One region of the Sporosarcina sp. E16_3 genome, then DNA from elsewhere that is predicted to be linked to it. Evidence: riboswitches for the same ligand, from Rfam matches in the RefSeq annotation. Region 1 holds a riboswitch; each other region holds the start of a gene.
What was found. Region 1 has a riboswitch for cobalamin ahead of I2483_RS08785 (hypothetical protein). Riboswitches for the same ligand answer to the same signal wherever they lie in the genome.
Positions count from the first base shown of each region.

Region 1 (11,060 bases):
GTGCTCCAACACCGTCACCAATGGATGCTTGGGTTAATCCAGTAACGGCGAACAGTTCACCAGCCTGAACATGGTCGATTGCTTTGAACTTATTACCGTTATAGACGCGTATCTGTGTCACTTTCTCCTTATAATCACCATAGTTTACTTCGTCTCTGACACTTAGCGTACCGTTTAATGATTTAAGGAAAGTGACCCTGTTACCACTGTCATCATGGCGGATTTTATAGACCTGTGCAGCAAAATCACTGTCATCCTCGTAAGAAGTTGCTGTCAATACATCGAGTTTCTCGAAAAATGCCATGACACCGATATCCTTAAGTGCAGAACCACTGGATAGGGGGAAGACTTTATTGTCGCTAATCATTTCCTTTAATGTTGCAAGCCATAAGTCCTTGTCATAACCTGATTCCATATAGGTTTCCAGCAGTTCTTCATCACGTTCTGCGATAAATTCAATGAGTTCCTCTTGCATGATACCTTCATTGAATGAGGATGTAAGGTCACAGATATCTTCCGATAGATTGGTGCGAATTTCATGGAGTACGCTTTCAATGTCTGTTCCTTCACGATCTGTTTTATTGATAAAAAAGAACGTAGGCACTTGATGTTTACGGAGCAGCTGCCAGACGGTTTCTGTGTGACCTTCCACGCCGTCGCTTGCGCTAATTATAATAATGGCATAGTCCATCACTTGAATGGCGCGTTCCATCTCAGGAGAAAAGTCGACGTGCCCAGGTGTGTCGATAATGTAGTAGGTGGATCCGTTATAAGAAATGGATGCCTGGTCTGCAAAAACCGTAATTCCTCTTTCTTTCTCGATTGTATGGCTATCGAGAAAGGTGTCTTTATGGTCCACGCGGCCTCTTTGTTTAATACTTTTTGTGTGATAAAGCAGTTGTTCAGAAAAAGTTGTTTTTCCTGCATCTACGTGCGCAAGTATGCCAATTGTTTTATACATGTCGTCGCTCCAGTCCATTTCTTGCTACTATCTTTAGTATAGCAAATCTGAATTGGGCGAATGACACTAAATTGATGGTATACTGTATAGACAAACTTAGTGTGAAGGAGGAATCAGATTATGAAATATTCAAGAACGAAAATGGAGAAGCTTGTGAAGAACGATCCAGAGCTTTCAAAACGTCTGAAACAGATAATGGGCGAGCTTGACCTGGAGAAAAGTTTCGCGTTAAAAGCTTTGTATCATGCGGATGTAAAAGATGGTGGAAACCATCAAAGAAATTATCAGGAACTGTAAATACATTAAAAGCGTGGGAAGTCTATCATGACTGCCACGCTTTTTTTGATGTTTACTTTTAGATTAATCTTCTGATGAACCGATTACTTCGTGTTTGATTTCATCGAATGCTTTTTGGAGATTACGTGAATAAAGGCTTTTTTCCTCTTCATTTATAGTCGTTGTTTTTCCGATTTGTTCTTCATAATAGGACTGGGTTGAAGACAGTGATTGTGATTCGCTTATGATGAGGTTTGTCATTAAGACGTGTTTGAATGCGTCCAGATAATATTCTTTTGTTCCAAGTTTCATTGGCTAAAATCCCTTTCTTTTATGAAAATAAAAAAGCATCTTCCTAGTAAAACGTTAGGAAGATGCTAGTATGCGTAAATTTGTATGGTCGCTTGTTGCCGTAACGAATGGTTCGTAAACAGAAGAACACTATTGAGTGCATAGTGAAAGAAGAGGTATTGAGTCCTCTTATGGTTCTTTCTGATTACGTTCTTTCGTACGGCGGCTTTTACAAGTAATTGCTCGATCATAGCCGCACTTAACACCTCCTATCCGCGTAGGGTATTGGTGTGTACTGAAATAGGCAGGTCTCCTGGCTCATGATCTTCACGTTCTTTTCCCTTCCCATTCGTAACGAACAGTGGATTTGAAAAGAGCACTCCCATTTACAGTTGCGGGACAGCGTCGGTTTTCCACCGAACTTCCCTTTTAAGCTTTTATACGAATGTAAAAAAGAACCTAATTTCTACACGTTATTCAGTTGTTCTTTTACTATAGCATAGATATAGGTGCCGTGAATGAGTTTGTAAATCTTGCGGGAATCAATTAAAACGCTAAGAAAAGAAGGGTTCCAAGATTAAAAACAAAAAAAGTATAGACGAATAAATGGTATAGATAGTAAGAAGAGGAGAGAATTGGGTACCTGATGCTTGCGTAAAAAAGGGGAACTAGGAGACTTTGGCGAAAAGAACTTTAGAAAGACATTTGGGTGGAGGTCGTTCACCTAAGTGTTCACATAAAACGAGGTGCATATATGAAAGACCACGCGATTACAACTATTGTAGAGTGTATGGCGTCCAATGTTGATATGGGCATCATTCAGCAAATTCAAACGGAGCATCGTCTTAAGCTTGTTGAGTTTTGGGGAATCAAAGAAGGAGGTAATGTTTTAGAAATCGGTTGTGGTCAAGGCGATACGACGGCTGCGTTAGCGTATATCGTCGGAGAAAAAGGCTTTGTTCACGGGATAGATATTGCGTCTCCAGATTACGGTGCCCCGATAACAGTTGGTGATTCCGCCCGTTATTTAAAGCAGTCGAAGTTAGGAAAACAGCTTGAAATGGAGTTTAATGTTGACGTTTTAGCAGTGGAAATAGATTTTCCCGAAAATAGTTTTGACTATATTGTTTTCTCACATTGTTCCTGGTACTTAAAATCATTTGAGGAACTAGAGGGGATAGTAAAGAAGGTTAGAAAATGGGGCAAGACATTATGTTTTGCTGAGTGGGATTCAAGAATTCAAATGATTGAGCAATACCCACATTTTCTGGCTGTGCTTATTCAATCCCAGTATGAGTGTTTCAAAGAAAGTAGTCTTTCGAATGTGCGTACACTGTTTACGCCAGCGGATGTTAAACGTGCCGTAGAAAACGTGGGCTGGACAATTACAAATGAACAATCTATTCATTCGACCCAACTGCAAGATGCGAAATGGGAAATTGCTATGACGTTAGCTGATTACAAAGAGGAGATTAATAATCTTGTTGATTTGCCTGGAAAACTTAAGTCACTTATCCAATCTGAAGTGATGTTGTTGGAAGAAGCGCAAAAGAATCATGCGATTAAACCGTTGTCCACATACGTATTTATCGCAGAATAATTAGGTTTTAATTTTTCCTTATAATATACCGTACGTATGTAGTGAAAGGGGGAATGAGGGTGTGAAGAAGTACAGTAAAGAGGAGAACAGCTGGATTTTCTATGATTGGGCGAACTCTGCGTATTCGATTATTATTACGACAGCGGTATTCCCGCTTTACTACAAGGCGGTTGCGACGGATGCAGGCGTGAGTATGTCGAATTCGACTGCCTATCTGGGGTATACGGTTGCTATTGCGACATTCATACTGGCGATGATTGGACCTCTTTTAGGAACGATTGCCGACTATGAAGGATTAAAGAAGAAGTTCTTTCAATTCTTTTTCCTTATGGGGACAGCCGCGACGCTTTCATTGGCATTCGTGCCAAACGGGAACTGGTTATGGTTATTAATCATTTACACCATCACCGCCGTCGGTTTTCATGGGGCGAATATATTTTACGATGCATTCTTAGTGGATGTTACGCCGGAAGAGCGGATGAACAAGATATCTGCACGGGGCTTTGGACTTGGGTATATCGGGAGCACGATTCCGTTCATCATCAGCATTGCTATCATTTTGTTGGCTGATAGAGGAGTTATTCCGCTCACAACGTCTACTGCTAGTAGGATAGCCTTCGTAATTACAGCAATTTGGTGGTTCATGTTCACAATTCCGATGGTCAAAAATGTTCACCAGATCCATGGCATTAAGCGTGAACCAAATATGCTAGTAAGCAGTTTTAGACGTCTTGGCGGTACATTTAAAGAAATCCGTAAATACAGGACAGTGTTTTTATTTTTATTGGCTTATTTCTTTTATATAGACGGAGTTGGAACAATTATTTCAATGTCCACGGCTTACGGATCGGATTTAGGAATTAGTGCAACAAACCTTCTTATTATTTTGTTTGTCACACAGGTTGTGGCGGCACCTTTCGCGATTCTTTATGGTAAATTGGCGCAGAAGTTTACGGGGAAAAAGATGTTATACGTAGGAATTTGCGTCTATATCATTGTTTGTATTTATGCGTTTTTTATGAAAACAACGATGGACTTCTGGGTATTGGCGATGCTTGTTGCGACGTCGCAAGGCGGTATTCAAGCGCTAAGCCGTTCGTATTTTGCGAGGCTTGTACCAAAAGAAAAGTCGAATGAGTTTTTCGGCTTCTATAATATTTTTGGTAAATTTGCCTCGGTCATGGGACCTTTACTAGTAGGGGTGACTGCACAACTGACAGGAAGCTCCGCGTACGGGGTATTCAGCCTGGTTATTCTGTTCATTATCGGGATCATTATTCTCTCGCGGGTGCCTGAACCTGATGTGAAAACAACGATGACATGATAAAACCGAAAAGCGTTGCACACATTCTACAATGTGTGCAACGCTTTTCGGTTTATCCCACATTAACGGGCAGTAGAACCCCCACTGATTGAAGATTAACTTTATCTCTCAATCAGCTTTTTCGATTTTATCTACTTGCAGAATCCTGAAACCGCCTTTTTCAAGTTTTTCGGTTAGTTTTTCGATTTCTGCATCCGTCTTGCCGCTTTCAAGTGTAATGACTACTCTTCGAGCGAGAACGGAACCATTATCGAGCGTGAACATACCTTCAATGTTTTCACCGCGTAACGTTTTCGTCAGTTTTTCAATCATACCTTTAGCTTCAGTTGAAGAAATTGTAAGATTGATTCCCCCTGTTTTTAATCCGAAGGCATCTTCCAACACACTTTCAACTTTATTATGCGTTAATATCCCAACGAGTTTCCCGCTTTCTACAACGCTTAAAAAAGGTAGTGACTTGATTTCGATGAGTGCACTTAAAAAAGATGAACGTTCTGTTATGAATGTATCTTGATGCTTCAGCAAATGGTCGATTTTAGAATTCTCATCTCCATTGTCTTCGTACAGATATTCAATCAAATGAACTTTATAAATCATCCCTTTATAGAAGTCTTCATTGTCAACAACGGGAATACATCTATATCCACTCATTTTGATTTGATCCAGCACTTCTCTCACGGTTTGATTGGTATTTACTGTAGCAACATCAAGTCGCTCTAAAAGTAGGTCTCTAACATGCATGCTTTTTCCCCCTCATTATTTAGGTCACTATTATCACAATTTTTAGTCTATGATAGTATTTAGTATAATCAAGATGTAGGAAGTTGTACAATTAATTATACAACAAATCGCGTTAAACTCGATGTACATTGGCTTCAAAGGCGGTTATCATTTTTTTTGTATAAAGTCAGTATCTAGTATAATAGAATGTACAACATAGGATTAAATTGTGAAATGAGCAAAAGGGGTCAAAAAATGGAGAACTTAAGTCTCGGTGCACTATTGGATGTTATTGGTGAAGTATTTTCGGATGAAATTTCTATAGCTGTGTCAAATACAGAAGAGTACCTTTATTATCGTCCCAGCAAGCGGGTTGATTTAAAAATTAGACCGGGCGACCCCGTGAAGGAAGGGACTATTGCGCAGAAGGCAATTTCCCAGAAACAAAAAATGTCGGAGTTCATCAACCGTGATGTGTTCGGTGTCGCTTATCATGGGATGGCTGTTCCATTTTATGATGGTGATGTATTGGAGGGCTGTGTAACTGCAATTTATCCAGCATATACAGACGGAAAATCTGTCGTTACCGTTAAGACGCATGATGGATGGATTCCTGTCCCGTTCACGGGCGTAAAATATGTCGAAGTGAAAGATCGAAAAACGTATGTAGTGGCAGAAGGGTTTTCTGGGACTCATAAAAACACGTTACAGGAATTTGAATATTTGTTGCCGCGCGAGTCGTTTGTAAGATGCCATCGTTCTTATATTGTCAATGTTCATCACGTCAAGGGGATTTATCCTGATACGCACTCGACTTTTGTTTTGGAAATGGACAATGGAACAAGAATTCCAGTCAGCCAATCGTATTCAAGTTACTTTCGTAAACTCTTAGGTTTTTAATTATGCTGCTTCAACCGAGTATATGCGTGCTTTACCCATTAATTCCTTGTCCAGCACCTAATTTCTCATTCATGTAAGTGCTTAAGTTAAAATTAACTAAAAGTTATGAATTGGGGCGTTTAGGGATGGGAAGTCATATGGATCGGATTAAAAACGTTCAATTGAGAGACGTCGTTGTCTCACCAGAAGAGGCGGCGTCTTGGATTGAAGACGGTATGACACTAGGGTTAAGTGGATTTACACGTGCGGGTGACGCGAAGGCCGTTCCGCTAGCATTGGTGAAACGCGCGGAAACGGAAACGTTCAAAGTGAATGTATTTACGGGCGCATCGTTAGGGTCTGATATCGATCGCCTGTTTGCTGAAGCTAATATTATAAATAAAAGATTACCATTCCAAGCCGATCCGACAATGCGGAAAATGATTAATGACGGTGAACTTTTATTTGTGGATCACCATTTGTCGCATACAGCAGAACTTATTCGTGCGGAAGTCGTCGAGCCAATTGACTTCGCGATTTTGGAAGCGGTTTCAATCACGGAGGACGGAATGATGATTCCAACGACCTCTGTCGGCAACTCATTGACGTTCGCACAGCATGCAAAAGCAATCATTATTGAAATTAATATGGCGCAGTCTATGCAATTGGAAGGGCTGCATGATTTATACGATCCAGGCAAACAGGGTGAAAGGTCGCCAATCCAGTTAATGAAAGTAGATGACCGGATTGGCACGATTGGCATTCCAATTGACATGACAAAGGTGAAAGGAATCGTTTTCACGAATCAACTGGATTCTCCATCTACGATTGTAGCGCCGGATCAAGAAACGGAAATTATGGCAGAGCATTTATTAACGTTCCTTCGTACTGAGATTCAAGCGGGTCGGTTAACTAAAAATTTAGCACCGCTACAGTCAGGGATTGGATCGGTAGCGAATGCAGTTCTTCACGGAATGATCAATTCAGAGTTTAAGGATTTAGAAATATATTCTGAAGTACTACAGGACTCTGTGTTCGATTTGATCGATGCTGGAAAGGTTCGTTTTGCTTCTTGTGCTTCAATTACATTATCTGAAGAGAAGATGGATCACGTCTTTAATAACTTTGAAAAGTATCGAGATAAGCTTATCATGCGTCCGCAGGAGATTTCGAATCATCCGGAAATTATCCGTCGTCTCGGCCTGATATCCATCAATACCTCGCTTGAACTCGATATCTACGGCAACGTCAATTCGACGCATGTTTCTGGTACGAAAATGATGAACGGCATCGGTGGCTCAGGCGACTTTGCCCGCAATGCACGTCTTGCTATTTTCGTTACGAAGTCAGTGGCAAAAGGCGGCAATATTTCAAGTATCGTCCCGTTCGTTTCGCATGTTGACCATACAGAGCATGATGTTGACATCATTGTGACAGAGCAAGGCTATGCAGATTTACGCGGACTTGCTCCAAGGGAACGTGTTGAACTCATTATTGAACGTTGCGCACACCCGATGTACCGCGAGCAACTTCGTGCATATTACGAAGAGGCGCTTGAAAGAGGCGGGCAAACGCCACATGTTTTGGAAAAAGCATTCTCTTGGCATACGAATTTAGCGAAGAACGGCACGATGCGCGAGCATGTTGAAGAGTTGATTTATTAATGACTAGCAGGAAGGGTTGTCTCACAGGAGCAGCCCTTTTTTTATTGGGACGAAGTGATGGGCTGGTTATAAATCAAGGAGACCGATCACAAACGAGGGGCGACTAAAAAAGTTAATCTTCAATCAGAGGGGGGCTTTATCCCCCACTTATTTTTTTCGTGTCTTTAAGGACTTGAAGTGGGGGCCTTACTGCCTGTTAATGCAGGATAGAAAAGTGTTACAGTAAAAGAAGATGAAAGAATGGAGTTGGTTACAATGAAAATTGCACTGTTTGGAGCAACTGGCCGCGTGGGCGGGGAAGTCCTTAAACGAGCGCTAGCAGAAGGGCATGAAGTGACGGTGCTCGTCCGGTCAATAGAGAAGTTGGCACCACGTGGCAGGTTAACTGTTATCCAAGGGGATGTCCGTGATGCTGATACGGTTACGCTTGCCATTGCTGGGATGGATGTTGTGTTCAGTGCACTCGGTACTGACAAGACGACAACATTGACTGAAGCGGTTCCACATATGATAAAAGCAATGAAAGATGAAGGGATTAATCGCATAGTCACGATTGGAACCGCTGGCATCTTGCAAAGTAAGATTGATCCTCAAAAGTTACGTTATGAAGCAGGAGATACAAATCGCCGGCTGACTTTTGCGGCAGAGGAGCACCATAAAGTGTATGACATGCTTCGTCAATCAGGGCTTGATTGGACAATTGTATGTCCTACTTATTTGCCGGACGGTGTTGCAGTGGGTAACTATAGAACCGAGCGCAACTTGTTACCAGAGGACGGCAAACAAATAGCCGTTGGTGACACAGCTTCTTTTGCTTATGGTGAACTATTGCAAGGCGACAACATAGGATTTCGTGTTGGAATTTCCTATTAGTGCACAGAGTAGTGCTGTTGTTGGCAGTTTCATTGGTCCATCTAGCTGTAAATTTACAAGAACAAATTAAATTCCATAAAGCTCGCCTATTTGCTTTGGAAAGCATCATTCTTTTATGGAGTGATGCTTTTTATTTGGAAAAAAACGTTACTTAGCTGTTTGTAGGAACTTATTGAACTGTAAAATATAAGGCGAAATAATGGGTAAGCCCTTTACTATTGAAAACGCTAAATTTAAAATATCAGTCTTTTTTGTCGTCCTTGAACTACTGGCCAGAGCAGTGACAATGTTTCATGTGGAACAATTCTTTGTTAACTCCATAGTAATGGGCGGAATTCTCTTCTAATTGAACTTTTAACTTTATAATTAAGTTCCTAAAAATGGATGTAACGAAACGGGAGATCATCCGTCAACTTAGTTAGCAGCCAAAGTAACGGCTAGTTGAAAAGTTTGGGAGGAATTCTTTATGAAAAAAGTGCTTGGAATTTTTATATGTGCAATGGCTATCTTTACAATGGTGGGCTGTTCAGGATCGAATGACGGTAAAAAGGATGAAGTGGCTACGGCTGAAATTTCCGTTAAAGACATAATGGACAGTATTAAGGGACAAGTTGTACAAGATATAAAAGATGCTGGATTCGACGAGGGACAGTCTGATGAGACAATTCTTCAAAGTTATATGGAGACGAATTTAGTAAATGCTAAAACCGACGATCCTATGACGCAAATGTTTTTGGAGAGAACAGATCTTGATACAGAGTTACTAGCAGAAGGTTTGATGTTCGGCGCTATGTTTAATACCAATTCGGATGAAATAATTGTCTTGAAAGCGAAGAATGAGAAGGACACAGAATCATTGAAAGCTTTCTTACAAAAAGAATTAGATGCACAAATACAAACATGGGAAAGGTATCTTCCTGATCAATATGAAAAAGTGAAAAACAATGTATTAAAAACGAAGGGGAATTATGTTCTATATGCTACGTATGAAAATGTAGATGCAATAGAAAAGATTTTTGATGAAAAAATAAAGTGATTTAAAGGGCGCTGAATAAGCGCCTTTCTACATAGTAAAAATGAAGGGGTGATCGCGTGGTATTCAGTAGCTTATTATTTCTGTTTTTCTTTTTACCAACTGCGTTACTTCTTTATTTTTGCGGTTCAAGACAGATGAAAAATGGCATACTCCTTATCGTTAGTCTCATTTTTTATGCGTGGGGAGAACCTATTTATATATTTCTAATGATCTTTTCGGCTATTACAGATTATTTTCATGGGTTATTTATTCAAAAGTACAGGTTAACTGCGCCGCTAAAAGCGAAAATTGGGTTGCTTTCATCTATTATTACTAATTTAAGTTTGTTGTCTTTTTTCAAGTATGCAGATTTCCTTATTGAAAACGTCAATAATCTATTTGACATGAATATAAATGCATTGGACCTCCCGTTACCGATTGGCTTATCATTTTACACATTTCAAACGATGTCGTATGCAATTGATGTGTATCGTGGACACGTGAAAGCACAACGAAATCCGCTGACGCTTGCGCTATATGTTTGTTTATTTCCACAGCTCATTGCGGGACCCATCGTACGATACGAAATTATTGAACATGAACTAAAAAACAGGCGTGTCACACTCAACCAATTCTCAGAAGGTGTGAAAATCTTTCTTATCGGCCTTGGTAAGAAGGTGTTGCTTGCCAATAACATCGGATTTTTATGGAGTGAAATTCAGCAACAAAGTCCTGCCGAATTATCTGTTCTGTCGGCATGGATGGGGATTGCGGCGTTCGGGTTACAACTCTATTTCGATTTTAGCGGATATTCCGACATGGCAATTGGACTTGGGAAAATGTTTGGCTTTAATTTTCCGCAAAACTTCAATTATCCGTTTGTTTCCCGCAATGTTTCGGAGTTTTGGCGAAGATGGCATATGACACTAGGCGCTTGGTTCCGAGACTATGTGTATATCCCACTAGGCGGGAGTAGAAAGGGTAAATACAGGCTCTATCTCAACTTATTCATCGTTTGGGGTCTGACGGGATTATGGCATGGTGCTGCTTGGAACTTCGTGGCTTGGGGACTTTACTTCGGTGTATTGATTGCAATTGAAAAAGCAGGGTTACTAGTGTTTCTTGAAAAAATGCATCCGATTTTTCAACATATCTATGCGTTTGTAATTGTCATGATTAGTTGGGTACTATTCGTTTTTGAAGACCTTTCTATGAGCTTGACCTACTTGAAAATCATGTTTGGATTTTCAGGGCAAGTATTGGTGAACGAACGGTTTATGTACGATGCGTATACAAATGCTATCCTCTTTTTGTTAGCATTTCTTGGTTCGGTTCCAATTTGGAAAGTATTGAGGAATAAAATGACACGGAGGCACAAAGTGATTGACGAAATTTTAATTCCTGTATGTTGTTTACTTATTCTTGTCTTGTCGACCGCTTACTTAGCCGATGATTCA
Region 1 is NZ_JADPRX010000011.1:23,728-34,787, reverse strand. Features, by position in the region: gene I2483_RS08795 (GTP-binding protein) at 1-961, opposite strand, end outside; gene I2483_RS08790 (hypothetical protein) at 1,082-1,258, shown strand; gene I2483_RS08785 (hypothetical protein) at 1,322-1,549, opposite strand; cobalamin riboswitch at 1,815-2,006, opposite strand; gene I2483_RS08780 (class I SAM-dependent methyltransferase) at 2,238-3,128, shown strand; gene I2483_RS08775 (MFS transporter) at 3,190-4,452, shown strand; gene I2483_RS08770 (CBS domain-containing protein) at 4,561-5,193, opposite strand; gene I2483_RS08765 (LytTR family DNA-binding domain-containing protein) at 5,428-6,072, shown strand; gene I2483_RS08760 (acetyl-CoA hydrolase/transferase family protein) at 6,198-7,715, shown strand; gene I2483_RS08755 (NAD(P)-dependent oxidoreductase) at 7,971-8,588, shown strand; gene I2483_RS08750 (DUF4358 domain-containing protein) at 9,055-9,624, shown strand; gene I2483_RS08745 (MBOAT family protein) at 9,681-11,060, shown strand, end outside.

Region 2 (11,060 bases), on a different contig from region 1:
TTTGTTGACTTTTTCAAATTCAGTTGCAATTTCAGTTAGCGCCGGCGTCATACTTGAAGCTGCCGCCACAAGGATTTCTATTTTTTCGTCAGCCTCTGATTTTGTGCATGACGCAAGGATTAGCATAAGCAGGATGGTAATAACTAATAAGAGTCGTCTCATTTTATCCCAAACCCCTTTTCTTCTATCATAACGGACATAGTGGAATGGTTCCATGCAAAAAAACCACCTCATGAGGTGGTTTTATAAAGCGTATTCTTTAGTAAATCAAAGTGCGGCCCGCACACGGTCAAATAAATTGTTATTTTCGAGATGAACATGATCAAATGTATCTTTTTCGAGTTGTGCAAGACGTGCGTATACGAGTCTATATGTTCCGCACGCACCATCTGGAGGCATGAAGTTATTTGTGAGATCGCGTAATTCAGCTAATAATTCCCCGGCATTCTCATGCTCTCTCTCGAGTTCCAAAATATATGGTTTAACTTTCTCTTTTAGTTCAAGTGTTGGATTCTCTAAAAATATTAGAATGAGCGGGAAGACAATCTCGTCTTCATCTGCCGTATGGTCAAGGAGTTCGCTACGTAATTTTTTGAAGATTTCTTGGACACGAAGGAGATGCGGTTGATTTTCCCCGTGAACACGGGAAACTTTCGTAATGTACGGTGCAAGGAGTGAAAACTCATCCCGCAGTCCACCGTGATACCTTCTTTGAATATAGGCAACAAGCGTTTTTGAATCGAATGATATCGGGTCCACTTCACCCTGTTTCCCCCATGTCTTTTCCATTTCCTTGATGCTATTTAAAACGTCTTCTGGGTTAAGTTTTCGTTCTTCTGCAGCATCTTTTAAAGCTATTTTTCCTCCACAGCAAAAGTCGATGCGCAGACATCTAAATAAATCTGCACTTTTAGGGAGCACCGTGACGATATCGCAAACTTGTGTATCAAGTGTTAATTGACTCATTATAGTTTCCTCCTAATCTCCATTTTACCGGGACCTATTCCCAGTAAAAGTATACAAGACAGGAATTAATGTATGTAGTAGGGTTTGCCCTATTTCGGGGGGAATCTGTCTTTGGATAAACTATATAGTCGGCACTTAACAACTAGAATGTTCTTCCAATGCCGCTTAGTCGCTAGATTTGTTCGCTATACGGGAGACCCAGTTAACTCCAAATAAGTAGTGCCGAATATATAGAGATTGATTTTTTCAATAAGTAGACTCCATTGTTTCACTTGAGGTACTATCAAACTTTGGTAGCCATTCAAACTAGAAAGTAGCTGAGGGTAATGATGAAATTCCATTTAAAAGATGGCGATGAAGTAATGATAACAGAGGCGACTACAGAACATGCCCAACATATGATTGATTTCTATAATGTCGTAGGCGGAGAAACAGACTTTCTTTCATTCGGGAAAAATGAATTTAATCAGGAAGCAGAAACGTATAAAGTGTTTCTAGAATCTACACGACTGGAACAAAACTCCATTATTTTACTAGCAACCATAAATAATGAAATTATAAGCATTGCATCTATTAACTCTAGCCAGAAGAATAGAATTAAGCATGTCGGAACGTTAGGTATTGTTATTAGCGCACAGTTTACCGGGCAAGGATTAGGCCGAAAAATGATGGAACAACTAATCCAGTGGGCAGCCTCAAACGGAGTCACTAACAAAATTAGTCTCGTCACTAGAGAAGATAATAATCTAGCTATTGAATTGTATGAAAAACTTGGATTTAAAAAAGAAGGCCTCATTTTAAAAGATACGTTAATTGATGGTGTTTATTACAACACACTAGTGATGGGATTACTTTTTTAGTGCCTATACTCCCCTGGAGAGTGTTTAGTGTGTCCTTTTTAAATCGGTATGTGGTACCAGCTGCTGCCACAATTCGAAGGGCACAAATTGTGTCAGGAAATGGTACAATGCATTTTTCGCCATACTACTAAGGATTTGAAGGGAATCTTCATTTCAAACTAATTAATCGTAAAAAAGCACACAACTCATGTTGTGTGCTTTTTTTATTCACAAATCATCAAAGCCATTTAAATCACTTGTTTTAACATACTGCCGTGAAGATTGTTCGAAGAAGTCGGTTTTTGTATCGTCGAAACTGTCGACATATGCACGAATCCATTTCATTGGGTTGTCAGTGAACTCGGGATAAATTTCACTAAGTCCGAGCATGCGAAGCATTTTGTTCGCGCGATATTTCACATACCCTTCCATTTCGGCAAGGTCGATACCTTCAATATCTGCAAGTACATAACGGCTCCAGATGACTTCCTGTTCAACCGAATGTTTGAACTGATCGTAAATCCATTCCGTGAATTCATCTGTATTATAATTAGGATTTTCTGCAAGTGCTGCACGGAATATGTCACTAATTGCTTTACCATGTTGCAATTCATCACGATTAATATACGAAATCATTGTCGAAGTACCGACCATTTTCTGATTGCGTGCGAGATTGTAGAAGAATGCAAACCCACTATAGAAAAATAGCCCTTCAAGCAGCGTCGTATAGACCATCGCTTTCAATGCTGATTCAATTGTCGGACGCTCGGCGAAGTCGTTGTAGACTTCTACAATGCGCTCATTCCGTTTTAACAGCACTTCGTCTGAGCGGCCCATTTCAAAGGAAGCCATTTGCTTATTAAGTGTTGTAACCGATGAAAGTACATAAGCATAACTGTGATTATGTTCACTTTCCTGATCGGCGATTGTAGCCATAATTGATTTAACAGAAGGATCGGTTGTGTAATCTGCCATTTTCAAAGCGATTGTCGTCTGTGGTCCGTCAAGTGTCGCGAGCAAGCCAATGATTTTAAGAAATGCGTCTTGTTCTGGCTTTGTCAGCGACGAGAATTGCTTGACGTCTTGTGTCATATCGACTTCATTGGCCGTCCAGAATAGTGAACGAATTTGTTGACGTAGTGTATAGAAATGCGGATGTGCGATGTCGTTCCAGTTGAGGATACCACTCGCTTCCCCACCGAAAATAGCCGTTGATTTGTTTGGATGTGCAGGTTCTAGGACCTTCACTCGTTTAAGTTTTTCCAATGTCTGATGACTCCCTTCGACCATTCGATTACTTTTTCTTGCTGTATGCCACGTGGGCTTTGTTCGATTTTAAGCGGCTCATAAGGGGATGCGTAAAACCGCGCTAACTTCACCGCTGCGTGGCAGAATAATGCATCGCCGCCAAATTGGGTATCACCCGTTCCAAAGACGTAGACATTATCCGGTTTATACCCCACATCCGCTACAAAGTCTTTTACTTCGTCAGGCGTTGAACCCTGCTCCCACGTGAATGACCCGAAAATCATCGCATCAAAATTGCGGGGGTTCGGAATGACGCCGCCGCCAATTCGATACGTTGTAACAGCTATATTTTCTGCAACTAGCGTTTCTTCAATTATTTCAGCAACTTCCTGCGTGTTTCCGCTCCACGATGCGTAGACGATTAAGAATGACACCATTCACACTCTTCAATATCCGTCGCAGTTGAACGTGTATAATACGTTGTTTTCATGCCAGACTTCCATGCTTGCAAATGAAGTTCAAGCAGTACAGATGCGCGAATTGAATTCGGAACATAGATGTTGAATGAAATTGCTTGGTCGATATGACGCTGTCTTGCTGCGTTTTGTTTGATTGACCAACGTTGATCGACGATATAAGCGGAACGACGGTAAACGTCGTACGTGTTGTGATTAAGATCAGGTGCAACTACCGGAAGCTTATAATCTTTCTTTTCTTCATGATAAAACGGTTTGAAAACCGGATCGATTGATGCAGTTGATCCTGCGATAATAGACGTCGAGCTATTTGGTGCAATTGCCATCAAATAGCCATTTCGCATACCGTTTGTTGCAACGTCGATACGCAGTTCACGCCATTCCTTGGAATCATAGTTCTTGTTTTCGAAATAAACACCGGACTGCCATTCAGATCCTTCATATAATGGGTAAGATCCTTTTTCCGAAGCTAGTTCCATTGATGCTTTAATCGTCAAATAAGCGATCTTCTCATATAATTTATCAGCGTAATCCACTGCTTCGTTTGATTCCCATTGAATGTTTTGCAGAGCAAGCAAATGGTGCCAGCCAAATGTCCCTAGACCAATTCCACGGTAACGCGCGTTAGTTCGCTGCGCTTGGACGACTGGTATTTTATTAAGATCGATGACGTTATCAAGCATACGTACTTGGATTGTAATGAGTCTTTCCAAAACGCTTGCTGGAACTGCTCGTCCAAGGTTGATAGATGATAAGTTACAGACAACGAAATCGCCTGGTTTTGAACGCGTGACAACGATATCGTCTTCGAGCGTAACAGACTCGAATTCAGTCGCGCTCATATTTTGAGTAATTTCTGTACAAAGATTCGACGAATAAATCATGCCTTCATGTTTATTGGCATTCGCACGGTTTACTTCATCACGATAAAACATGTACGGAGTTCCCGTTTCCAATTGGCTGCGCATAATCCGTTTCATAAGATCGATTGCAGGAACGATTTCACGGCTGAGCTCCGGATTATTGACACACTCTTCGTATTTCTCACGGAACGAACCCGCACCTTTTGTTTCATCGTAAAAGTCCTCTAGTGAATAGCCCATGATTGTCCGAACTTCATGCGGATCGAACAAATGCCAGTCTCCACGTGCATCGACTTGTTCCATATAAATATCAGGAAGACAGACGCCCGTGAAAATATCATGTGCGCGCAAGCGGTCGTCTCCGTTGTTCAATTTCAGGTCAAGGAACGTGAAAATATCTTTGTGCCAAACATCGAGATAAACGGCAATCGCACCTTGTCGCTGACCAAGTTGGTCAACGCTTACTGCTGTGTTGTTCAACTGTTTAATCCATGGAAGTACACCACTTGATGCGCCTTTAAATCCACGAATGGACGAGCCACGACTGCGGACTTTCCCCATGTAAACACCAATGCCGCCACCGTACTTCGACAAGTTAGCGATATCCGTATTGCTGTCATAGATGCCTTGCAAAGAATCGTCGACCGTGTCGATAAAGCAACTTGACAACTGGCCATGTGGTTTTCCAGCATTCGACAACGTCGGTGTTGCAACCGTCATATAGAGGCTGCTCATCGCCCAGTAGGATTCCGCCACTTTTTCAAGCCGGTTAGTTGTCTCGTCTTGCATCAATGTCATCGCGATGACAAGCCAGCGCTCTTGCGGAAGTTCAACCGATTGTTTGCTAAAGTCAACAGCGACATAACGGTCCATAAGTGTTTTTAGTCCAATATATGTGAATAGCTTGTCCCGTTCTGGTTCAATTAGATTGCCGAGAGTGACAAGATCTTCGCGGGAATACTTTTCCGTCAAGACGGGTGTGTATAATCCCTGCTCGACTAGACGTGCAACGTTTTCAGCAAAGTCCGTATAGACTTTTGCACCGCGAAGCTTTTCTTGACGATTGTAAACGTCCCAGAGGTGGATACGTGCAGCAACAAACGTCCAATACGTTGTCGCCTCATCTAGATTGCTAAGCGATTCTAATGTCATCGCCTTCGCCCACTCCGACTCAGTCCCCTCAGCGTGTTTTTGCTGCCAGCGATCACTTGCAGTAATAAGGGGCATTATTTCCTTTGCTCCAAATTCATTTTGTAGTTTATCTAGTAACTGATCAATGCCAGTCTTTATAGTTGTAGTTGTCATAATTATTGTCTCCTCCCATATGTAGATGAATCATGTGCAGACGCTAGCTATTTTACGTTTTTCAATATAAATGAGTGATAGCTTCACCTGTTTCGGTAGAGCCATCACTCATGGGTTAGTTGTCGGAAACAAAATGGGGCCGCGGGTAATCTTCGAGTAAAAAAGGTAGACGGTATCCCGTTCGCTTCCACTCTCAACCCCCGAAGAAAGTGTTGCTTGACGATGAAAGGCAGGTCTCCTGGCTAGCGCTTCAATCTACCCACCTAGCCTTCCCATGGAGTTTTCCACAGTGGCTCATACGGCGGTCGTCGGCGCTTACAGTTGCGGGGGCAGCTCCGGTTTTTCCGGATTCCCTTTTAAACCAATATCGGTACCATTCTATCGTTCAATACTATATGTTGTGTCTGTTTCTCTCTGTATACCCTAACATGTTGTGTTCTAGACGTAAATAGGTAGAAAATCCGCTTGTTCGACAATCAACAGCTTATCCACATATCCACAGTCATTCTCCCTAGTCGCTTTGACCGCCATCATCGTCATTGTTGCAGATGACGTGAAAGTTATGAACAGTTTTTTAAAATCCATTTTTTTTGCATAATGCCTCTCCGATAGATCAAGCAGATCTATCATGTCGTTCAATACTATATAATGTGTTCTACACAGAAACATAAATACACTTCCGAACTATTCTAAATCACCAGTAATATCTGTCTTTCAGTTGACACTTAACCCTTCATTTGCTACATTCAATTACAATATCTGTGATGAAGAGAGTAGCAATCGATTCTTTTTCAGCGAACTGGGGGCGGTGGGAGCCCAGTGAAGAATGCTTGTGAACCGCACTTCGGAGATGCTTTTCTGAACGTTTTAGGAAAAGCCGGTGTCTCGCCGTTATGAGGAAGTGGCCCCTATACGGGCAATTTGAGTGGTACCGCGGAAGTAAGCTTTCGTCTCATTAATTTGAGATGAGGGCTTTTTTTTACGTTTTTTTTAATGCCACCAACCAAAAGGAGAGTTGACAATGAAAATGGATATCTTGCAAGTACTGCAACAATTTAGTTCGATTCCATTGAATGAAAACATGCTTGAAAGGCCTGTCCATGCTCATTTAGGCGATTTGGCTCTACCATGCTTCCCGTTCGCAAAAGAACTTAGAAAATCACCTGTTGTTATTGCCGATGAAATTGCCCTGACAATCAATCACCCGCTAATCCATAAAGCAGAAGCCGTCAACGGGTATGTGAATATCTTTCTGAATCGTTCTACGATTACCAGTGCCCTACTGCAAAAAATTCTAGATCAATCAGTATCCTATGGTTCATCAAATGAAGGTAATAACGGGGTTGTCACCATCGATTTGTCCTCCCCCAATATTGCGAAACCGTTTTCCATGGGGCATCTGCGCTCCACTGTCATCGGGAATTCAATTGCACTACTTCTTGAAAAAAATGGTTTCAAGACAGCAAAAATCAATTACATCGGCGATTGGGGTACGCAGTTCGGCAAGTTGCTGACAGCCTACCGGAAATGGGGCGACGAACAAGAAGTGCGGCGAGCGCCAATCCAGACGCTGTTAAAGCTGTACATCCGTTTCCACGAAGAAGCGGAACATAACGACTCGCTAAACGACGAAGGCAGAGCGGCATTCAAAGACCTGGAAGACGGAGATACTGAAGCACTAGCATTATGGAAGTGGTTCAAAACCGAATCCCTCAAGGAATTTCAACGCATTTATGATTTGCTGGGTATTACCTTTGATTCCTATAACGGCGAGGCCTACTACAATGACAAGATGGAACCAATCGTTAAAGAGTTGGCGGATAAAGGACTTTTAAAAGAATCGAATGGCGCGCTTGTCGTTGAACTCGATGAAGATATGCCGCCTTGTTTGATTATGAAGTCAGATGGCGCAACATTATATGCCACACGCGATTTAACTGCTGCAATCGATAGAAAAGAAACGTATGATTTCGTGAAATCCCTTTACGTCGTTGGGAATGAACAAAGCCTACACTTCGCACAATTCAAAAAAGTACTTACTAAAATGGGCTACGGATGGGCAGACGATATCCAACACATTCCTTTCGGGCTTATATTGAAAGCTGGAAAAAAGATGTCGACCCGCAAAGGAAAAATCGTCTTGCTGGAACAGGTTCTGAATGAGGCGATTTCGCTCGCACAGACGACAATTGAAGCGAAAAATCCAAACTTGGCTAATAAAGCAAAAGTTGCTGAAGCAGTCGGCGTCGGAGCCATTATTTTCGGCGACCTAAAGCAGCACCGCAAACACGACATCGAATTCAACTTAGAGATAATGCTCCAGACTGAAGGGGAAACCGGTCCTTACGTCCAATATGCTTTCGCACGGGCCAAATCAGTGCTAAGAAAAGCTGGCGACATACAGCCGTATAGCGTGGATGACGTCAATGATTTTGAATGGGAAATCATTAAAGCATTGGAGCTATTCCCACAGACAGTCAAGCGCGCTGCGGATGACTTAGACCCTTCCGTTATAGCAAAGTACGCAATCGACCTTTCTCAAACATTCAGCTCATTTTATGGTAATGTCAAAGTGCTTTCAGATGCAGATCATCTGTCGTACAGAATTGCGCTGATCACAAGTACCGCGATTGTTTTGAAAGAGGCTCTGAGATTATTAGGTATGAAGGCACCTGAGGAGATGTAATTGGGTACTAGTGACACCTACTTTGGTGGAAACGTCTTCTGTCTATAAATAGGGCTAAAAACCATATTGGTTTTTAGCCCTATTTTTCGTGGAGACATCTACAAGAGTAGATAATGTATACGATTAATAAAACGCTAAACATATACGTTCAGCGTTTCACCATTATGTTCTGGTATTAATTTTGCAGTTCAGTGAAATGTACCTTTTTTAGCACAAGGAGGCCTACACGCATTCAATATACATTCGATTCAATAATCCTCAAAACATGATCAAGCTCCGCTCCAGTAAGTTCTGCGATGATGGCCGGGGCTGTTTGTTTCATATGCATATTCAGTACAATTTCCCTGTCACGTACTGCGACAGCCCCGTCCCTTCCTTTCTAAAGGAACGCGTAATGAGCAGGTAATTCAGACACTTCAGTAAATAAAAACGCCTAATTCCTGCAAATTCAATCGTAATATGGTATACTATTTGAGAGAGACTTCGCGCCTGAACAATCAGGATGCAAATACGTCTTCTTTTTTATTAACTACGAATGATTTTTTAATCTATTATTTGAAAACAAATTCGTTGTAAAAAAACCATGGGAGGTACACATGCTAAAATTTGAAAACGTAAGTAAAGTGTTCGATGGCGGATTCCAAGCAGTGAAATCTGTCAGTTTTGATATTCCTAAAGGCGAATTTCTTGTACTAATTGGACCAAGTGGTTCCGGGAAATCGACAACAATGAAAATGATTAACAGGATGGAACCACACACAAGTGGTAAAATCACAATCAACGGTAAAGATACGAACTCTTACAACGCCTCTGAATTACGCCGGAACATCGGGTATGTCATTCAACAAATTGGCCTTTTCCCCCACTATACAATCGAAAAAAACATAGCGATTGTACCCCAACTTAAGGGTTGGAATGACAAAGAAATTAAAGCCCGCGTCAATGAACTTCTCGAATTAGTCGGTCTTGATCCTGAAATTTATGCAACACGTTATCCAAAGGAACTTTCCGGTGGCCAACAACAGCGTGTCGGTATCGCAAGAGCACTTGCAGCAGATCCAGACGTTATTTTGATGGATGAACCGTTCAGCGCACTCGATCCACTTACACGGGAACAACTTCAAAACGAATTGCTTACCTTACACAAAAAGTTGGAAAAAACCATTGTTTTCGTTACACATGATATGGATGAAGCGCTAAAAATGGGCGATCGCATTGCTATTATGAAAGACGGTAAACTACTACAGTTGGACACCCCAGAAAAATTACTTCACGAACCAGCCCACGGCTTTGTAGAGGAGTTCATAGGGAAACATCGGATTATCCAAAACCCTGAACTTATGCCCGTTATCGATATTATGTCAGAATCGGTTATTACCACTACCCCTCAATGGTCTCCGGAGAAAGCGCTCACGCTTATCCGCCAACGAAAAATTACGAACTTGATTGTTGTCGACGACGACAAAAAATTGATTGGAATCGTTTCTGCATATGATTTGATTAAGAAACTGGATAATATTAAAACAATTGAAGAAATTATGATGTCCCGAGAGCCATTCCTTTATGATACTGCGACGGCTAAAGACGCTATTGTCATGATGGATGAAGCACCTTACGGCATCATCCCGATTGTTGATAAAACTCAAAAATTATTAGGCGTAGTTACACGAGGTTCACTGTTATCCGCCATGTCCAGCCAGTGGACAGAAACGGAGGAGATCTAATGAATAACTTAACGATTTGGCAACAACTTGCTCAACAATCGCAAATGCGATGGAAAGAAGTTCTTGAAGCGACATCCGTCCATATTCAACTTGTCTTTTTCTCAATGCTTATCGCGATTGTTCTTGGCATTGGTCTTGGTATTCTTATTACACGCGTTCCGAAGCTCACGACAATCGTGCTTGGCGGCGCGGGCGTCATGCAGACAATTCCAAGTCTTGCATTGCTCGGTTTCATGATCCCGATTTTTGGAATCGGTGTAAAAACAGCAATTGCTGCGCTATTCCTCTATTCTTTGTTACCGATTATCCGAAATACGTATACAGGTATTAAAGACGTCGACAAAGCAACGACCGAGGCAGCAAAAGGCATGGGTATGACGAGCATGCAGGTCCTGTTTAAAGTAGAGCTACCGCTTGCGATTCCCGTCATTATGGCCGGTATTCGTACAGCGGCAGTTATTAACGTCGGTACAGCAACACTTGCGGCCTTTATCGGGGCGGGTGGGCTCGGTGATTTCATCTTCCTAGGAATTACTCGCGGAATTGATGGTTTGATTTTACTTGGGGCAATCCCGGCAGCAATCCTTGCGATTATCCTAGAAACACTCTTCAGTGGGATTGAACGCTGGACAACGCCGAAAGGATTGAAGTAAGTATGAAAAAGAAATTACTCGTTCTTATCTCGACAGTACTTGTCGCGAGTATGTTATCAGGTTGTATTTTCATCGAAAAAGAATCACTGACACTTGGTTCACGGAACAATACCGAAAGTATAATATTGTCACACGTCATGGGGCAATTGATAGAAGATAAAACGGATATTGAAGTCATTTACAAAGAAAATCTTGGTGGCTCAAACGTCGTTTGGAACGCAATGTTAAACGGCCTGATTGACGTTATCCCCGACTATACAGGAACAATCGTCGTCAACTATTACCATGAAGATCCCGGCA
Region 2 is NZ_JADPRX010000006.1:6,310-17,369, reverse strand. Features, by position in the region: gene modA (molybdate ABC transporter substrate-binding protein) at 1-216, opposite strand, end outside; gene ric (iron-sulfur cluster repair di-iron protein) at 268-966, opposite strand; gene I2483_RS06055 (GNAT family N-acetyltransferase) at 1,293-1,826, shown strand; gene I2483_RS06050 (ribonucleotide-diphosphate reductase subunit beta) at 2,034-3,095, opposite strand; gene I2483_RS06045 (flavodoxin) at 3,050-3,490, opposite strand; gene I2483_RS06040 (ribonucleoside-diphosphate reductase subunit alpha) at 3,475-5,697, opposite strand; cobalamin riboswitch at 5,909-6,091, opposite strand; gene I2483_RS06035 (hypothetical protein) at 6,136-6,366, opposite strand; T-box leader at 6,450-6,655, shown strand; gene argS (arginine--tRNA ligase) at 6,719-8,383, shown strand; gene I2483_RS06025 (betaine/proline/choline family ABC transporter ATP-binding protein) at 8,980-10,107, shown strand; gene I2483_RS06020 (ABC transporter permease) at 10,107-10,760, shown strand; gene I2483_RS06015 (glycine betaine ABC transporter substrate-binding protein) at 10,763-11,060, shown strand, end outside.
Region 2: another riboswitch for cobalamin. It lies ahead of I2483_RS06040 (ribonucleoside-diphosphate reductase subunit alpha); the one in region 1 lies ahead of I2483_RS08785 (hypothetical protein).

Region 3 (11,060 bases), on a different contig from region 1:
CTGAGTCCGCGCTGCCATTTTTTCGCCTATAATTGTTACGGCCATCGCTGACTGGACAAGTTCCATATTGGTTTCTGAACTGCCGTTGATCGGCGGAACCTCAAGCCCCGCCTCGTGGAATAAATCCGTCACACCTGCCACGTAATTCCCCCAACTCGCGCTGCCGCTAAAATTGTGAATGAGGATTGAAACCGGTTCCGCATGCGACGCCCATTGTTCAAGCAATGTGACGCGGGCCGCGAAATACGCTGTGATGCGGTCCGGTACATTAACTATATCCTGCAACTTTTCACCGATGCCACCTGAATTATCGGTTGTCACGATGAAACCATTGCCGATATTAATGGCATTCCTCATCGAAGTGCTCCCATGCGACCATCCACCACATGCCGAAGTGACGGCATGACAACTGCTGCAACAACCGCGTTAACGATTGTCGCGAGCAATAGAAATGGAACTGCTCCCAAGAAAAATGCCGGTGATATCAGAAAATAAAACGGTAGTGGTGCGATTAAACCGTTTGCCACTATGAAAAAGATCCACTTCGTCACATTGCGTCCCGCTTTATGCAGACGTGCAAAGATGATTACGATGACGAACATTTCGAGTGCAATGAGTATATGAAAGGGTCCTAAAGGAAAACCGCCATTCATCGCGGAGGCCGTGTGCCCAAGCATCGCCGCGATTCCTGAAAATACGGGTGGTAGAAAGGCAGCTGAGATAAGTGCCGGCACCGTATCCAGTGCCAATGAACCGATGCCGGACGGGATTTTGATTAATCCACCGATGACACAGAGGGCTGCAAAAAACGCCGTCAATGTGAGCCGTTTCAATTGCATCGGTCAGTCCTCCTTTTTCTTATCCGTTCGGAACACTTTTGCACTTCTTACGTATTCATTATCCGGTACGTTGACCCGAGAATTCGCAATGCGCGCTGCAACGAAAAGGTAGTCTGATAGCCTGTTCAAATAGCGTTGAACAACTGCTGGTACGTCTTCTTCCGCTTTTAAAAGTGTCACCGTTTGCCTTTCTGCGCGTCTCGCAACAGTTCGTGCGATATGAAGTGTTGCAGCTGCAGGTGATCCACCTGGTAAGATGAATTTCTCCAAAGGTGGCGCTTCTTCCATCAGCACGTCAATACGTTGTTCAAGCACTTCAACAGGCTCTTCAGACAATTTATAATGACGTTCTTTCATAACGTTTGCAAGATCGCCACCGCCGTCGAATAATTCGTTTTGAATGGCTTCCAAGTCTGTCAGCATATCCGCGAAAATTGCAGGATCCAGTTCCGTCATTGCTTTGCCGACAAATGAATTCAATTCATCCATCGTGCCATAGGCTTCAACGCGAAGGCTGTCTTTGTCGACGCGGCCCCCTATTAAACTTGTTTTCCCTTTATCCCCTGTACGTGTGTAAATTTTCATTGTTGTTCTCCCCTTTTCTTTAGTGTTTTTGCCAAGCCATACCAAATTCTCGTCACTTCATCCGCTTCCGCCATTAAGCGTTGATAAAGCCGACCGCAAGCATCGCGTAATTTTCGCTGATCGGCATCCATAGGAACGATTCCGCGTCCAATATCCGTTAAAATAAAAACTGTCTGACGGTCCTTGGCGATGCCATTCATCACGTAATCAATGGCTGCTTGTTCCGATAAATTCGTTTCCGCAAGCCACTTTTCGACTCCAGCTATGACAGTTGTCTGAATGGCTTCCATATCTACTATGAAACTGTCCTCTAAACAATTCCCTTCTATCCACTGTACGTTTTCTTTCCCTTGCTGGGCCAACCACTTTTTCACATAATCTCGTTTGCCGTTATGGGCACCGCCGATATAAACGTGCATAACTTCCCCTCCTCGAATGCTTTGTCGCTTTCCCATTCAAGTCGGTAGCCTGTTCCATGCGGGATATTCCACGACCAAAAACCTTTTTCTTCCGGTGAAAACTTCGTCAGAACTACGCGGATGGGTCCTCCGTGTGTCACGACAACCGCCTGATTCGGCAATTGTTTGACTGCGGCCACTACACGCAGTTCTAAATCTGTTAAACTCTCACCGCCACGTGGTGCAAATGCATACGGATCATCAATCCATTTTCGATAGTCCATATCCTTTTCAAGTTCCGCATATGTTTTCCCTTCAAACTCGCCAAAATTACATTCACGCCAACTGGCAGCTGTTTCAATAGACGCTTGCGGGAAATAGCATGCGGCACTTTGTTTTGCACGACGAAGATCACTGCTATAAACGTGTTTCGGGGTTTCGGGTAAACGCCAGTTCCAGCTGGCCGATTCCAAAATCGGTTCATCCGTCCAGCCAATGTATTTCCGTTCTTTGTTACCTAATGTGGGAAGATGCCGAATCAGATGAAGCACAAAACCGCTAGCCATAACACTACCTCCATCCCTTCAATGAATGCACCGCATAGGTCGCCCGTGACACCTCCAAAGTGTTTCAACGACCAGTTACGGAACGTGAAGAATGCTACTGCAATTACAATCGCTATCACAACTGGAATCAGTACACTTTTCAACATAAATCCTACCGCGCATAAAATCACTGCACTGCTTACTAGAGTCCAGCTGATTAGCACAGTTGTTGACATCTTTTCTTTGAAAAAGTGTGCGATTCCTTTATCCTTTGCAAGACGAACAGTTGAGAAGTACAGGTTCATAGTTGCTCTTGCTAGGAAAGGTATCGCTATAAATAGAGCAAGATTCCCTGTGCCGCGCATCAGAATTTCATTAAACACAGCGATTTTCACGACGATTAGTAACACCAGAGCCATCGTGCCGAATGCACCAAGTCGCGGATCCTCTAGGATTTCAAGTCGTTTTTCGCGGTCTTTGTATGAAAAGAATGCATCTCCCGTATCCGCCCAGCCATCCAGGTGCAAACCACCAGTCAGTATAATCGCCGTCAAAACGATAAGTACCGACGCAAGAAGTGTACCGATATGCAAATAATTCACTAGAAGTTCTGACACACCGTACATCGCGAGCCCAATTGCCGCCCCAACGAAAGGAAGGGCCATATACATTGCCGTCACTTCTTTTCGGCCGAGTGGAAATTCTTTCCGCACCGGGATTGCAGTGAAAAATTGCATGGCTAACAACAATCCGTTCATTTCATCTCTCCGGATGGTGACAAAATTTCTTTCATCAGTGGCCAGTTGAGATGCGCCAAGACATGTTTTGCCCACGCATCGTAGACGTCGATTCCTGCAGGAGCTTTCATAACCGGCCGGTCCATATCTTCTTCTTCAATGCCATGATTTACTTTATAAGGGATAACGCCTGCCACTGGAATACCCGTGTAGGTTTCGATGAATTCAATACCTTCTTGGAATAAAGAAACGTCGCCATGGAATTTATTGATAATAATGGCTTTGACACGTCTTCGATGCTCGGGTGGTAAAAGTTGCAGCGTCCCAACGATTGATGCGATAGCACCACCGCGATCAATATCCGCAACCAAAACAGCAGGTACATCCGCAATTTCTGCCACGCGCATATTCACAATTTCTCTATCGTTGAGATTCACTTCTGCCGGACTTCCTGCACCTTCAATAATGACCGTTTCATACGTTTCCGCCAGTTTGGTAAGTGACGTTTTAATCGCTTCAACTCCGCGTGTGAAGAACTGTTCGCGATACGCCATTCCAGCTATTGGACCAAACTTCTTTCCGAAAAAAAGCACTTCCGATTTCATGTCCGCAACTGGTTTCAGCAATATTGGATTCATATAAATCGATGGCTTTGTTCTAGCAGCCTGTGCTTGAATGAATTGCGCACGACTCATTTCTTCGCCCTTTTCCGTTGTCGCTGAAAACCCGGACATATTTTGCGATTTGAAGGGGGTTACCCGCACGCCTTCGTCCGATAAAATGCGGCATAGCGCTGTACAAATCATCGTTTTTCCAGAGTCCGATGCTGTCCCTAAAACAATCAGCCCATTCATTGCGTCATCTCCTGCTGCTCGTTTTTCCATACGATTGGGATTCCATAATCCATTTCAATTGCTGTATCTGCTTTTTTGACAAGCGATTGGTGAATACGGCCGATCCATTTTCGGTAGATTTCCGTTTCAGCGTACTTTGACGGCAGTTCGTCTAGGACTTCATTCGAAACAATAACGAGGTGAGCGGCTTGTTTTAAAAGTGATTCGATTGTTAAGTACAACTGCATTTCCTTTTGCTCCATACAGCCCGCTTGTCCAATACAAGGTTCCCCTAAATCCCAACCTGTGTATAACTCATTCGCCAACCACGTCGTCAGGCAATCCCATAACACATAATCACCTGGTTGAATGGAGGGCACTAGCTTTTCCAGCTCGACGGGTTGTTCAAAGGTCGTCCAACTATCAGTGGAACGATCCGATTTATGACGTTCAATACGTGCCTGCATTTCTGAATCTGTTGCGACGCCGGAAGCAATGTAAACAAGCCGAGCCACGTTTTTCTGCACTTCATTAACAAGCAGCTTTTCTGCATAGGAACTTTTCCCGCTTCTAACGCCGCCACTTATGAACGTCAGTTTTCCGCGAACCATTGCGACAGCTCCTCCTTTAAAATGTTCATGGACACATCGTTTTTCATGCCAATGCGCAACCATCTGCCATCCATGCCACGGAAGTTTTGTGAATGACGGAGGACAATTCCGCGTGCGAGCATATCTTCATACAACTTATTCGAATCATGGTCAGAACCCAGTGTAAATGAAATGAAATTCGTAACGGAATTAGTAACAGCGCAACCATTGTCCGTTAAAAACTGCGTCATCCTTTCCCGTTCACTGTTACTATACTGAATCGCCTGTTCGCGGTATTGCTCTTCCTGTAAACACACCGCTCCAATTTCTGCGGCTAATCCGTTAACATTCCAATGCGGCGCAAGTGCTTTTATCTCCATAATAATCGATGGATTTGCCACAATATAACCAAGGCGTATTCCCGGAATGGCATACATTTTCGTCATAGAGCGAACGACAATGACGTGGGCATTACTTTTTATTTCTGCAATGAAGGATAGGGATTCATCAACGAAATCGATAAAAGCCTCGTCTAAAACGACGTCACAACCTACTTCAGCGCCGCGCTGTATAATTACGTTCAAGTCCGTCCGTTCAGGCATGACGCCAGTCGGATTGTTTGGTGTGCAAAGGTACAGAACGGATGCTGAAGTCATGGCTTTAAGAATTGCTTCCAGCGGCAATTGAAAGCCTTCACTTTCCGATGCAAAAACCCGAACAATCTCCACATCCTTCGCCAACAGCGTCGCTTCGTATTCGGAAAATGTCGGGTGCACGACAATCGCTCGCTTTGCACGATAACGCTCTGCAAGAAGTGCCAGCAGTTCCGCCGCCCCGTTTCCCGCGAATAAATAAGCAGTCGAAATGCCATGATAATCGGCCGCCGCTGATAGAAACGGCTCGCCTTGAGGATTTGGATATGCCTTAAGCTTAGCTAGTAAACTTGGCCACATCTCGGTAACTGAATCAGGAGGCCCCGCCGGATTGACATTTTCACTGAAATCCACTAGCTGTGTAGGCGGTTCAATGCCCAGTGTCGCGTAAACGTTGTGCGGATTTGCGCCATGTTCAGGTAGTTTCATAAAAAGCCACTCCAATCACAGTCATTACTAGCCAAAAAATAAACGCTGTCACATGCATCTGTGTAATGCTTTGTTTAATATGTATTGCGGTTAACGTGGTGTTGCCTGGACCAAACTCAGGTCTTTTCGATACGATTCCACGGTATGTACTTGTTCCGCCAAGCGTAACGCCGAGTTGCCAAGCGGTCGCTGCCTCTAAAAATCCGCTGTTCGGACTTGGATGTTTCCTTGCGTCTTTACTCCAGCCTGTAAAGCGTTTCCAAAAGGAAATTCCACTTTTATTTGGCGCATATAAAATGATTAGGAAACCCGTCACACGTGCTGGTATGAAATTCAAGATATCATCCGCACGGGCAGAAAATTTACCAAACTTCTCAAATCGTTCGTCTTTATAACCAATCATCGAATCCAGTGTATTCACTGCTTTGTACATCCACAGACCGGGTGCTCCCAGTAGAAATGCCCAAAATAATGGCGATGTAATGCCGTCCGCAATATTTTCTGACACGGTTTCAACAGTCCCGCGTACGATGCCACTTTCTTGTAGTTTATCGGTATCGCGACCGACAATCCATGACAACTTCGTTCGTGCTGCGGGTAGATCATTTGCGGCGAGCGGGCGATAAACGTCAAGTGCAGCGTCGCGTAAACTTTTTTGTGCCAGCCCTATAGCAATCAGAATTGATTCCACGCCAATACCTATATAGATATTGAATTTATAGGCAAAACCAACCACTGCAAAAACGATGCCCAACACAATCCCGACTGTGATGAAAAGTGTAGACGCCCCTTTTAACATGCGGAACCGCCCTTTATTCATAACGCTAGTCAATTTGGAAATGAACGTTCCAATCCAGCGGACCGGATGCGGCCATTTCGGCGGATCTCCAATCATTCTGTCCAGTAGAAAACCAATTGCGATGGCGATAAAATGTGCAGGTATCAAGTTGTCCACCCTTTCGCCTTTTTATAGGCACGGATTGCCCGTACAGTACAGTCATACACTCCGTGGCCAATCAATTTTCCGAGCGGGGTGATTGGACCTGCATATGGCAGGAATTCTCCTTGTTGTGTTGCCGCGATTAGTAGGCTGTCCGTCGATGTACCCGTTGCAATTGTGCCGGTGAGCGGATCTGTTATGGATTCCATTTGAAGTGCTTTGGTTTTCGCTTCGGTTGCAGTTATCATTGCTTGGATAAATGCTTCATCAGGTAGCTGCCCGTTGACGATAACCCATGTATTGATGGTCCCGACGCGAGGTTTCTGATCACGCGTGAGTGCTTGTGATACATCGACGGCATTGCCGACGCCAGCTGTTACCGCAATAAGAATTGTTCCGAAATCCCCTGTGTATTCCTCGACTTCAGCATGCTCCGTCGTGACCGCGGTCATCATACCGACCGTATCCGTCAGATGAAAACCTTGCTGTTCAAGGTAGGAAGTGTTTTCAGCTTTGACATCGTCTGCATTGTAATCAACATCAACATGCCGATTGACAAACGACCGATACCAGCCTGTTCCGGCATTATGAACGGCGGAGGAAATTGTTTTCAACGGGTATTTTGTTCGTAGTGCAACAAAGTCCGCAGCTATCGAAAAGTCTTCTTTTACAACGGTGAAAGGTTTAATTTCCTCTTTGGTATCCGGCAGAAGTGTAATTTGAGGTTTTGGCAATTCGGGATGAGGCTGTGATTTTATACGCGCACCGTACACAGATTGAATTGCCTCTTCCTTCACTACTTCTTGTGGGACACCTATTCTGGCAATCTGCCCTTTATCCATCAAGAGAAGCCGGTCGCAGTATAAAGAAGCCAAATTGATATCGTGGAACACCGAAATGACCGTCAGCCCTTTGTCGATTGCCTGCTGGCGAATCGTATCAAGTAATTGTTGCTGATGGGCGATGTCCAAGTGGTTCGTTGGTTCATCGAGCAATAAAATCGGAGCTTCCTGTGCGAGTGCCTGTGCAACAAAAACGCGTTGCTGTTCACCACCGGATAGCAGTTCTATCGAGTTGTCAGCATAGCGTGCGATTGACATACTATTTATGGCATTGGTGACAGCGCGCTCGTCTTCATCTGACCATGAGGAAAATAACCCCGATTGGTGTGGATAGCGGCCGAGTTCTACCGTTTCACGAACAGTGTGAGAAAATGCATGTGCATGGAGTTGTGGCAGGACGGCTACTTTTTTGGCGAATTCTTTTTGTGAATAGGTAGACGCGTCTTGCCCGTCGATTGTGACGGAACCCGTTTCCTTTGGGAGAATGCCTGATATGATTTTCAATAAAGTGGATTTACCACTGCCGTTGGGTCCAAGTATGCCGAGTACTTCGCCTTTATTGACAGTGAATGTTACTGATTTCACAATTGATTCTTTACCATAACCGCCGGAAACATTATCGACTGTTAACATGTCACATTCCCCCTTTCCTTCGTTGTTTATAGAAGATAAATGCAAATACGGGTGCACCGATAAACGCTGTGATGACACCTACTGGAAGTTCAGTTGGGGAAATGATTGTCCGTGCAATTAAATCGCAAATGATAAGCAACGTTGCGCCGTTCATGAACGATAATGTCAGGAGATGGCGATGATCAGATCCCCATAGGAGTCGCGTCATATGCGGAACGACTAGGCCGACAAAGCCAATTGTGCCGGACACCGCGACTGCAGAACCTGTCAGGATGGATCCACCAATCAAAATGGTAAACTTACGGCGTTTGACGTTGACACCTAAATGATGCGCCCGTTCTTCCCCGAACAGCATCGCATTTAATTCGCGGCGATTCAACCACAGCATGAACGAGCCGACGACGACGAATGGCAAGATCATTGTAATATAGCTCCAGCCCCTCATCGAAACACTGCCGAGCAGCCAACCAATAATTTGGCGTAGTTCTTCCCCTGTGAGCGCTATCATTAGTGATAATACAGAACCGAGGAACGAACCGAAAATTATTCCGGTCAAAATAATTGTTTCCATTCTCATTGCCCTATCAACGAGGCGTGCGAATCCGAGAACAAGGAACATTGTCAGTGCTGCACCAACCATACTGAATACAGGAAGCGTATATATGCCTAAAAACGGAATGGAAATACCAAAAAAGAGCGTCAAGACAGCACCTACCGAGGCGCCGGATGACACTCCGAGGGTATATGGATCAGCAAGCGGATTTTTCAGCAGCCCCTGGAAAGCAGCTCCTGAAATCGCGAGCGAGGCGCCGACAAGTCCTGCAAGCACGACACGCGGCATACGAATTTTCCACAAAATATTGGTAGCCGTTGCATCCGCTCCTGCATTCCATAACGTACTAATCGGTATTTTCACAGACCCGATTGACACACCGAGCCATACCGCCACTAGAAGTGCGGCGGCAGAAACGATGTAGGCAACGCTAGATTTACTCACCAAAAGCCTCTGGATAAATGGCTTTCGCTATTTCTTCAAGCCCTTCAGCAAGACGGGGGCCTGTACGGCTAGTTGTATTTTCATCAACTTGGATAACTGCTTTTTCTTTGATAGCTGTAATGGAATCAAAACCTGGACGTGCATACACATCTGCAACGGCCGTTTCGATGTAGTCGTACAACACAATAATTACATCAGGATTGCGGTTGACGATTTCTTCCGGATCCATCATGAACCAACCTTCCTGATCGGCAGCAATATTCTCCGCACCAATCATTTCAAGCATTTGATCCATAAATGTATTTTTACCTGGTGTGTAGATTTCTGGCGCAGGTGATGTTTCAACGAAAACTGTTTTTTTCTTTTCAACTGTTGCCGTTTTAGCTAGAACTTCTTCGACTTTTGCTTTCATGTCCGTAATGATTTTCTCAGCTTCTACTGTTTTACCAGTCGCTTGACCGATTGTTTCAATCGTAGTGTACGTTTCTTCAAAGTTTGCTGCGTTTTTCACAACAAAAACAGTAATTCCTGCGTCACGGATTTGCTGCAGTCCTGCCTCACCTGATCCAAGTCCGGATTCATGTGCAAAAACGATTTCAGGATTCATGGAAACGATTTTCTCAACGTTGAATTCCATACCGCCGATTTTCTCTTTTCCAAGTGCTTCTGCGGGATAATCATCGTAGTCATTGACGCCGACAACTTCAGCAGCAAGACCAAGTTCAAACAATATTTCCGTATTACTCGGCATCATCGAAACGATTGTTGCCGGTGCAGTTTTCAGGGTAATTTCATTGCCAACCGCATCTGTTAGCGTAATTGGAAAATCAGCTTTGACCTCTTCTACTTTCGGTGTTCCAGCTACTTCTGGCTTTTCTGTTGTTGCAGTTCCACATGCTGCGAGCAAGAATACTGCAAGAAATGCCGTTAATCCTAAATGCCAAATCTTTTTCATGTTGTTTTCCTCCTGTTTTATCCAAATAAAAATCCCCCGTAATTGCTACGGAGGAATAAGTTGAGTAAAAATCCGGACGTGCGGGGACGCCGATTTCCACTAATCCTATCCTCGTAGGGTACGTGTGATCCATAAAGGCAGGTCTCCTGGCTTGTGTTCAATACTAATCGCGTCTTCCCGGAAATTTTTCCAGTGACAATTTGCGACTAACTCACACTTACAGTGGCGGGACCGCGTCGGCATTGAACCGACTTCCCTTTTAACCCCGTTTTTAATGCGGGGCACCTTTATGTTTGGTATGTATTTTGTTCAACTTTCAGTATACTACAAATTTTTCTTGTGTCGATAGTGAAGGGAGATTTGTAGATTTAGATATGTTGAATTAAAGAATCCAGTTGAATCTGTTGTGTCGCTCGATGATGAGAGAGTATTAATTCGGAATGTAGATTGTGGATCGCTTGGCGCTTTGGGGATGTCTTTCGCTTGGAGCCTGGATTGACTCTTCGCATCCAGTCTCACGGCTCCGGCTACCCCTTTGCCGCGCCTGCGCTGGAGTGTACATTATTGAGAGAGAGTTGTAATTCGGGGTGTGGATTGTGAACGCTTGCCGCTTTGGGGATGCCTCTCGCCATGAGCCTGGATTAGCGCTTCGCATCCAGTCTCATGGCTTCGGCTACCCCTTTGCCGCGCCTGCGCTGGAGTGTACATTATTGAGAGACAGTTGTAATTCGGGGTGTGGATTGTGAACGCTTGCCGCTTTGGGATGCCTCTCGCCCTGAGCCTGGATTGGCGCTTCGCATCCAGTCTCACGGCTTCGGCTACCCCTTTGCCGCGCCTGCGCTAGAGTGTACATTATCGAGAGTTTTATTTTGAGATGTATAGACTGATATTATAATGTGATTACTATTTGATATTAATTTCATTAAAGAAAGACGCAATACGAGCTACAGGTCTTATCCCCGACAATGAAATGCGCTTTCTAAGATAGACCATCTAGCGAAGGCGCGTCTTCGTGGTAGCCGGAGCGATAAGACTGAAAGTGGTCTCCTTTCCGGCTTATCGCGGGAGGCATCCACAAAGCGGC
Region 3 is NZ_JADPRX010000005.1:26-11,085, reverse strand. Features, by position in the region: gene I2483_RS05485 (hypothetical protein) at 1-357, opposite strand, end outside; gene I2483_RS05480 (ECF transporter S component) at 354-839, opposite strand; gene I2483_RS05475 (cob(I)yrinic acid a,c-diamide adenosyltransferase) at 843-1,424, opposite strand; gene I2483_RS05470 (bifunctional adenosylcobinamide kinase/adenosylcobinamide-phosphate guanylyltransferase) at 1,421-1,843, opposite strand; gene I2483_RS05465 (histidine phosphatase family protein) at 1,795-2,388, opposite strand; gene cobS (adenosylcobinamide-GDP ribazoletransferase) at 2,361-3,125, opposite strand; gene I2483_RS05455 (cobyric acid synthase) at 3,122-3,958, opposite strand; gene I2483_RS05450 (bifunctional adenosylcobinamide kinase/adenosylcobinamide-phosphate guanylyltransferase) at 3,955-4,548, opposite strand; gene I2483_RS05445 (pyridoxal phosphate-dependent aminotransferase) at 4,530-5,609, opposite strand; gene cbiB (adenosylcobinamide-phosphate synthase CbiB) at 5,596-6,552, opposite strand; gene I2483_RS05435 (adenosylcobinamide amidohydrolase) at 6,552-8,024, opposite strand; gene I2483_RS05430 (iron chelate uptake ABC transporter family permease subunit) at 8,026-9,021, opposite strand; gene I2483_RS05425 (ABC transporter substrate-binding protein) at 9,014-9,976, opposite strand; cobalamin riboswitch at 10,096-10,280, opposite strand.
Region 3: another riboswitch for cobalamin. It lies ahead of I2483_RS05425 (ABC transporter substrate-binding protein); the one in region 1 lies ahead of I2483_RS08785 (hypothetical protein).